2 regions of the Paraburkholderia caribensis genome follow, and region 1 is predicted to be linked to the other one. Evidence: predicted binding sites of a transcription regulator. Region 1 holds the regulator's gene; the other holds the start of a gene.
The links. The regulator FliA, encoded in region 1, starts transcription of late flagellar genes. The targets are predictions, from matches to a motif close to CTAAAGTTTNNNNNNNNNNNGCCGNTA.
Positions count from the first base shown of each region.

Region 2: the regulator FliA is predicted to act here: its motif matches at 2,396-2,422, upstream of C2L66_RS32525 (flagellin domain-containing protein).

Region 1 covers NZ_CP026101.1:3,505,109-3,509,531, forward strand. The annotation lists gene flgM (flagellar biosynthesis anti-sigma factor FlgM) at 1-18, shown strand, start outside; gene C2L66_RS15650 (flagella synthesis protein FlgN) at 117-563, shown strand; gene C2L66_RS15655 (RNA polymerase sigma factor FliA) at 1,583-2,317, opposite strand; gene C2L66_RS15660 (nucleotide-binding protein) at 2,340-3,209, opposite strand; gene flhF (flagellar biosynthesis protein FlhF) at 3,202-4,423, opposite strand, start outside.
Region 2 covers NZ_CP026103.1:675,262-679,684, forward strand. The annotation lists gene C2L66_RS32515 (FadR/GntR family transcriptional regulator) at 1-607, opposite strand, end outside; gene C2L66_RS32520 (porin) at 1,120-2,271, shown strand; gene C2L66_RS32525 (flagellin domain-containing protein) at 2,511-3,329, shown strand; gene C2L66_RS32530 (GGDEF domain-containing protein) at 3,422-4,423, shown strand, end outside.

The DNA.
Region 1 (4,423 bases):
CAGTCGTCCGGCAACTGATGGACGCACCGATGGACGGTGCGGCGGGTGCCGGGCGGTAATTGTGACAAATCCGGTTTGCGTGATGCGCGAGCCGGTGCCTAGCGAGTTGCTTTGTGATGAAAGACGCCCTGCTTGCCACCGTCATTGACGAATATTCCGCTGTGGAGCTGTTTGCTTCCGTCCTCGCTGCAGAGGAGAAGGCGCTGACCACGGTGCATCCCATCGACACGCTGCCGCCCATCGTCGAAAAGAAGATGGAGTTGGTGGAGCGGCTCTCGACGCTGGAGAAGGCGCGGGATTCGCAGCTGGCGGAGTTGGGGTATCCGGGCGGATGGAAGGGGATGGAGCTGGCGGTGGCAGCTGATTCGCGGCTTGCGACGCAGTGGTCCTTGTTGCAGAAGGCGGTTGAGCGGGCGCGGCGGTTTAATACCACGAATGGTGCTTTGATTCGGACTCGAATGGAGTACAACCGGCGGGCGCTCGCCGCGCTGAACGTTGCGGTTGGGCCCGAGCGGGGGGCGCTTTATGGGCCCGATGGGCGGGTTCCTGCATTCGGAATGTGAGTTTTTTGCGAAGGGGGTGCTCCCCTTCTGGATTCCCTGGTTTTTGTTTTTTTACCTGGCCGGTGCTCGATCTGAGTATCGGCTTTTTGGTTTTTGCGTTTTGCGTTTTGGTTTGTCTGCGACGCTGGGTGGGTTGCGTAGGTCTTGCGCTCGCATCCTTTCGCTTTTGCTTTTGCTTTCGCTGGCATCCGCGATTCGTTAGCTCGCGTCAACCGTTGCCCCTGTGCGGGGCGGCACCTACTTTTCTTTGCCGCCGCAAAGAAAAGTAGGCAAAAGAAAGCGGCTCACACCGCCAATTCTTGACGTTTACCCACGGGCCCCCAACGTCCCCACACTTCACACGACAGTGCCTCGATTGGTGCCCGTCGCCAACGCTTCGAATAAACGCCTCACCCACTTCACGCACCCGTACAAGGGCTGGCGTCAGCGAATGGTACGTGCCGCCCAGGTGGCAAACTGTGTGTAGGTTGTCGCGTCGTATAGGGTACCGCTCTTACAAGGTGGGACGCGTGCGCAATCGGTCTGGAGTGAAGCGCGTGGAGCACCGAGGGCCGACACACAGTTTGCCACCTGGGCGGCGGTGGACTATCTGGCGTGGCGTGCTGCGACGCGGGTGCGTGAAGCGGGTGAGGCGCTCATTCAGCGCGTTGGCAACGAAGGTGGGTCACGTGATTGCCGTGTGAAGTGTAAGAACCTTTGGGGGCCCTCAGGCAAGAATTAGTGCTGGCGGTGTGAGCCGCTTTCTTTTGCCTACTTTTCTTTGCGGCGGCAAAGAAAAGTAGGTGCCGCCCCGCACAGGGGCGACGCGTGAAGCACGCTAACGTAACGCGGATGCCCGCGAAAGCGAAAGCAAAAGCAAAAGGATGCGAGCGCCAAACCCAGATAACCCGCCCAGCGCCGCAGCCAAACCAAAAAGCAAAAGCCGACCTTAAAGAAAGATCGGCTCTCGAAGAGTAAGAAACGAGCAAAGCAGCCCGCAGGGCAAAAAAACAAAAGCAAAAGCAAAAATCAACAGCGCATCAGCTAGTTTCAGCAGAAGCCCATGCCTGCTCCCGCAAACGAGTCCTAAGCCTTGCAACAGCTTGCGAATGCAACTGACAAACCCGCGATTCGCTGACTTCCATCACCGCGCCGATCTCGCGCAAATTCAACCCACGCTCATAATACAGCGACATCAAGAGCTTCTCCCGCTCGGGCAACCGGTCAATCGCCTCGACCAGAGCGCCACGCAAAGACTCATCGAGCAATGCCGACAACGGATCGGAATGATCAACGCAGTACCGGTCAAGAAACGGCTCATCATCGGCCGAACGATCAAAGTCTTCGTAATAGATCAGCTGACTGCCGTGCAGATCCTGCAACATCGACTGATACTCATCGAGCGGCATCTTCAGATGCTCAGCAATCTCGGTCTCGCTCGCCGAGCGCCCGAGCGACTGCTCAACCTGATGCACAGCCGACTCCACCTCGCGCGACGTGCGCCGCAAACTCCGCGGCAACCAGTCATTACTGCGCAACTCGTCGAGCATCGCGCCGCGAATCCGCTGGCTCGCGTATGTCTCGAACTGCGCGCCCTGGTCTTCCTTGTAGCGGCTCGCCGCATCCAGCAGACCAATCATGCCCGCCTGAATCAGATCGTCGAGATCCACGCTCGCCGGCATCTTCGCCACGAGCTGCAAGCCGAGACGGCGCACCAGCGGTGCGTACTTCGTCAGAACCTCGGCTTGCGAGATTTTTCCTTGAGCGTTGTACATCGTGCTCCCCTTGTCCTTGCCTTCACGCGTGCTGCGCTGACGGTTGATCGGCGTATTGCGCCGTTGTTACGGTCGTCGGCGGCACGCCATGCGTCCGTGACGAAATCGCTGGCCGCATCGGCCAGTACTGCAGTTCGGCTGCGATATGACGGAAATCGCGCGCAGCAGGTGCCGATGGGAACGCATCGACGACACAACGCGACAACTCCATGGCCCGCGCCATCAAAGGATCGGCCGCCACGCAGCCAGCATCTTCAAGCGACACAGCGAGATAACGCCCCGCCACGCCCGCCAGGTTCTCAAACGCAGTGTGTGCATCGGCCACGCTCTGCACGTGATTCACGAGCACGCGGAACTGTGCGATCGCGTGCGCAAAATGCAGACGCTTCATGCATGCATACGCATCGGTGATCGCCTGCGCCGCGACACGCGTCACCACCATCACGTCGTGCGACTGCATCGCGAGCGCCGACAGCGAGCCTTCGCGGTCCACCTGCGCGTCGATCAGCACCACGTCCGCCGGTCCGCTCAGCACCACGCCCATCTGTTCGCGCGTGCAGCTCTCGCGATTGCCGCGCGACGCGTTGAGCACCGCGAAGCCCAGCGCGTGCCGTCCAGCCGCCTCGTCGAGCGTCATCTCGCCGCGCATCACGGCAGCGACATTGCCCGCGCCGCGCACGCCGCCCAGCATCGTGCTCACCGAACGCGCGCCGAGACTTTCGTCGATGACGAGCACATCCTTGCCCTGCTCGGCGAGCGCAGCGGCGAGATTCACCACCGTCGTCGTCACGCCTACGCCGTGCGAGCCGCCTGCGACCGCTATGACCCGCGAGCCGGAGCGCGCAAGCAGACGCCGCAGTCCTTCAGCCTGGTCCAGCACGAACTTATCCAAAGCGAACCTCGTGCAGATCGGCGGTCGAGCGGGCCGACAGGGCCGACAGCAACGCCGGCACGTCCTCGTCCTGTGGGACGAACGGCGAGTTCTCGCGCGGAATGCAGAAGGCGCTCTTGATCAGGAATTTCTTCGTCGCGACGTACAGGTTCTCCGGCACCTTCTGTCCCGTCGACACGTAGTGCACGGGCAGCTTGTAGCGAATCACCGTATCGAGCACGCTGCCCAGGTTGGTCGCTTCGTCGAGCTTGGTCAGGATGCAGCCGGCGAGCGGCTGTTGGTCCGGTGCGTTCTGGTACGCCTGCACGACTTCGTTCAGCGTGTCGCCGTGACTCGTCGCGTTCAGCAGCAGCAGGCGCTGCACGGGCTGACCCGCGCGGCACAGCATCGAGATCTGATCCGAAACCAGACGATCGCGCTGGCTCATGCCGATCGTGTCGATCAGCACGATATGTTTGTTGCGCAGCTCGGAGAGTGCGAGCTGCAGGTCGGCGCTGTCTTTCACGGCATGCACCGACACGCCCAGAATCTTGCCGAAGATACGCAGTTGTTCGTGACCGCCGATCCGGTAGCTGTCGGTGGTGAGCAGCGCGACCTTGCTGGCGCCGAAGCGCATCACGCAGCGCGCGGCGAGCTTGGCCGTGGTCGTGGTCTTGCCGACGCCCGTCGGGCCCATCAGCGCGAACACGCCGCCGCGCTCCATCAGCGCGTCTTCGTTTTCCATCACGGGCACGTTCGATTCGAGCACCGTCTTGACCCACTCCATGCCCTCGTCCATGCCTTCGACTTCGGGCAGGTTGTCGATCACCATCTTTACGAGCTGCGCCGAGAAGCCGGCCGCGAACAGGTGCCGCGTCAATGCGGCATGCGTCGGGCTGCGGCGCTGGCGGTCGGCCCACACGAGACCGGCGAACTGTTCTTCCATCATGCCGCGCATGGAGGTCAGTTCCTGCATCACGGTCTCGTTGACAATCTGCTCGATGCGCGACTTGATCGATTCCGTCAGCGCGGCGGCCTGCTTCGGCGTCATGTCGGCGGCGGCTGCGTTCTTGCGCGGGTCGCGCGACATGTTGATGTCGCCTGCGCCCTCCGCCGTCGTCGGAATCACGTTGTTTTTCTGCGTGGCGCGGCGCGCGGCGAGTTGTGCGGCTTCGCGGGCCCAGTCGGGCTTCGCTTCTTCCTGGACGGCATCGACGGGCGTACCCAGGCCGCGC
Region 2 (4,423 bases), on a different replicon from region 1:
CTCGCGCCATATAGGCATTCGGATCGCTTTGTGCGAGCCCCGCCGAATCCACGCGATGCCGCGGAATCAGCGCCGTGCCCAGTTGCGTGAGAATGTCGACGAAATAGCGGTTGCCCGTCGCGTTCGCAATCGAAATATGGAAGCGCAAATCGGCGGCCGTGCTGTCGCCGCCTGCGCGGCTCGTTTCTTCGATGGCATCGAGCGCCGCGCGAATCTTCGCGATATCGCGTTCGCTTGCGCGCTGCGCGGCGAGCCCCGCGCATTCCGTCTCGAGGCTGATGCGCAATTCCAGCACTGACAGCACATCGTTCAACGTGGTGGCGGGCACCATGTCCAGGCCGAGCGGCTCGCGGCGCGGCTCCAGTACGAAGCTGCCGATCCCGTGACGTGTTTCGATCACGCGATTGGCCTGCAGACGCGAAATGGCCTCGCGCACGACGGTGCGGCTGACGCCGAGCAAGGACATCAGCGTCGTTTCGGTCGGCAGTTGATCGCCCGGCTTGAGCGCGTGCGAAGCAACCTGCTCGTTGACATAGGCGACGACCTGATCAGCAAGGCTCCCGCGTGCCCGCCGTGGGGTCGAACCTGGTGCTGCAGACGCGGCCATGTAGCGCTCCTGGGGATTTTCGAGATTTATCTGCATTATACGTTGTCCTACAACGAAAGGCCGAGTTTGGCTTGGGAGTTGTGGTGGCTGTGAAGCGCGTGTGTGCTCGCGCCAAGCGAATCATCCAGATCGGTCCGATTGGCTTGTCTGACATCGCAACGCGTGGAAGTTGTTCCGGCAACGGCGCGTGGACGCTATTTGGCGTGCGGTCGTTCCGCTTATTCGCTGCAAGAAAGAAAGATTCGGAAACGCGTCATGCGGCCTCACGCGTTGACTTCAAAAATTGCGTCACCTAGATTGGCGCCTGTCTGGAATTCGCTTCATATTCTCTTTTCCACGCAGATGAATAATGGTTCCGGACTTCGGCTATGTGAGTTCACATGGCCTTTTTTTGCTTTATAAAAGACAGGAAAACTAATGAGTTGCATATAACCAACAAGTAATTTATCTATTTTTACGCACCTGTATTCTCGCGGTCGCAATACATTTTTAAACGAGTGATAGAGGAACAGATGAAAAGAACTGCAATTGCGGCTGTTGCATTCACGTTGAGCTCGATGACCATCGCGGCTCACGCACAGAACAGCGTCACGCTCTACGGGCTTATCGATGCAGGCATCGGCTACGTGCACAACGCCGATTCGAACAGCAACCTGACGGGCATGATCAACGGCAACCTGAGCGGCGACCGCTGGGGCCTGAAGGGCAGTGAAGATCTCGGCGGCGGCCTGAAGGCGATCTTCGCGCTGGAAAGCGGCTTCGATGTCGGCACGGACAAGATGGGCCAGGGTTCGCGCCTGTTCGGCCGCCAGGCGTACGTCGGCTTCCAGGGCGACAAGTGGGGCACCGTCACGCTGGGCCGTCAGTACGATCCCATCACGGATACGGTTCAGGGCGTCACCGCCGACAACTACTTCGGCTCCACGTTCGCGACGCCCGGCGACGTCGACAACAACGACAATAGCGCGCGCGTGTCGAACGCGGTCAAGTATGTGTCGCCGAACTACGCGGGCTTCCAGTTCGAAGGCCTGTATGCATTCAGCGGCGTGGCTGGCCAGACGGGACAAGGCTATACGTATAGCGGCGCAGCGACGTACTCTGTCGGCAATCTGTCGCTGGCGGCAGGTTATCTGCGCGCAACCAACAACTCCGCAACGGGCGGGCGTACGAGCTGGGCGAGCAGCACGACGGACTCGATCTTCGACAGCCACATCAACGACGGTTACGTGAGCGCGAAGTCGGTCAGCATTGCCCAGTTGGGCGGTCAGTACGTACTCGGCTCCGTGACGCTGGGCGCGTCGTACAGCAACACGCAACTGAAGGCCGATGCAAGCTCGAGCTTCTCGACGACCGAGAAGTACAACAGCGGCAAGGCATTCGTCGCGTACCAGGCAACACCTGCGTTGATCGCGGGCGTGGGCTATGCGTACACGGCGGCATCGGGCGATACGTCGGCGCATTATCACCAGGTCAGCATCGGCGCGGACTACAACCTGTCCAAGCGCACCGACTTCTACGCCGTCGCAGCGTATCAGCATGCCAACGGCACGCAGCGTCTGTCCGATGGCACGACCCAGGCAGCGCAGGCGTCGATTGGCTCGTACGGCTATAACGGCACGAGCACGCAAGAGATCGCGATTGTGGGGATTCGCCACAAGTTCTGATGCATTGCTGCTGATGCAAAACCCGCATGCGCGATCCGCACATGCGGGTTTTTTTATTCATTTAAAAATAGTCGGTAAGAAAGTTGAAGTAAGCGTAAATGGCATGAATGAAAGGTTTTGCGCTCTCAATTTTGCCGTTATCGAACCGTTAGAAAAGAAGCAACGCCGCTAATGAATGTATTGGCAGGCCGGCGATGCGAAAGGTCTTTAATGGCAGTTATTGAGGAACGAGGAAGCGAATGCTGAACATCAACACCAACATCATGTCGCTGACGGCGAAGAACAACCTGTCGGGCTCGCAAAGCGCGCTCTCGCAGGCGATCAGCCGCCTGTCGTCGGGCAAGCGTGTGAATACGGCCGCCGACGATGCGGCCGGTCTCGCCATTTCGACAACGCAAACGGCGTCGATCAATGCGCTGACGCAAGGGGCGGCGAATGCGAACAACGGCATTTCGATGGTGCAGACGACGAACGGCGCGCTGCAATCGATCGTCGACAACCTGCAGCGCATTCGCCAGCTCGCAGTGGAGGCGGGCGACGGCTCGCTCGATTCCACCGCGCTGGTGAACCTGCAGTCGGAAGTGTCGACCCGCTTGACGGAAATCACGCGCGTCGCGCAACAGACCACGTTCAACGGCCAGGCCGTTCTGAACGGCGTCGGTACGATCAACTTCCAGATCGGCGCATTCGAGAACCAGCAGATCACCGCCGACTTCGGCTCGCAGAAATGGGATGCAGGCAGCCTCGGCATCAGCGGGCTGTCGGTTTCTTCGGCATCGGGCGCTCAGGCGGCGATGAGCACGATCGATAGCGTTCTCACGAGCGTCAATACCTTCCAGGCAACGCTCGGCGCGACGCAGAACACGTTTCAGGCCGCCATCTCGACGACGAACACGCAAGCAACGAACATGAGTTCGGCGCGTTCGCAAATCACCGACGCGGACTTCGCGACGGAAACAGCGAATCTGTCGAAGGCGCAAGTGTTGCAGCAGGCGGGTATCTCGGTGCTGGCGCAGGCCAACTCGATGCCGCAGACCGTGCTGAAACTGCTGGAGTGACGGCGGCGCGGCCTGAGGTATATTGCGAGGTTGTCCCGCAAGCGCACATGAGACGGATGCGTTTCATGTCGCGAGCCCGCTTCCGGAGCCGTATGCCAGCCTTTGATCTTCGCACCGTCATTCTGATGTCGGCAGTCATGCCAGGCTTGATGGCGCTCGTCATGTTTTCGCTGGGGCGCGGTTTTCCGGCAAACATTCGCGGCGTCGGGCATTGGGCGTCAGGTGCGCTGGCCGTGTCGTTGTCGGCGATATTGCTTGCGTTGCGCGGCGGCATCGGCGACTGGCTTTCGATTGTCGTCGCCAACGTCGGCCTGATTCTCGGCACGGGGCTGTGGCTTATCGGCGGTCAGCTGTTTTATGGGCTGCGTCCTTCGCGCCGCTTCGTCGCGCTGCTGCTCGTGACGGGCGTGATCGCCATGAGCTGGATGACGTGGGTTCATCCTTCCGTGGCGGGACGCACGCTGTGCATGTCCGCGATCCTGACGGCGACGTTCGGGCTGAACAGCTTCACGATGCTGCGTTTCGGCAAAGGCAGCAATACGGCGCTCTACGTCGGCTCGATGCTGCTGGTGCAGACGGCGGTGACGGCGGCGCGCGGCCTGTCGATGTTCGTCCCGGCCTGGGCGAGCGTGGGCCTGTTCGCTCCCGACCTGATCCAGAAGATCTATCTGATCACGGGCGCGCTGATGTCGCTGACGGTGACGGTCGGCTTGCTGTTCGCCGCGATGGAGCGGCTGCGCAATCAGCTCGAGCAGCAGTCGTTCATGGACCCGCTGACGGGGCTCCTGAATCGTCGCGCGTTTCTGAGCGCGCATCAACAGGAACGCGAGAAGGCGATGCGCACGGGCGGATTGCTGTCGCTGCTGCTGATCGATCTCGATCATTTCAAGCAGGTGAACGACACGTATGGGCACGCCACGGGCGATCGCATTCTGATCGACTTCGCGAAGCGCGTCGCCGACATGTTGCCGGCGCCGGGGCATGTCGCGCGCTGGGGCGGCGAGGAGTTCGCCGTGCTGCTGCCGCGCGTGCCTCCCGACGAGGCGAGGGACCATGCGGAGCGTATCCGCCGGCGCGTCGCGCAGAAAGACGAC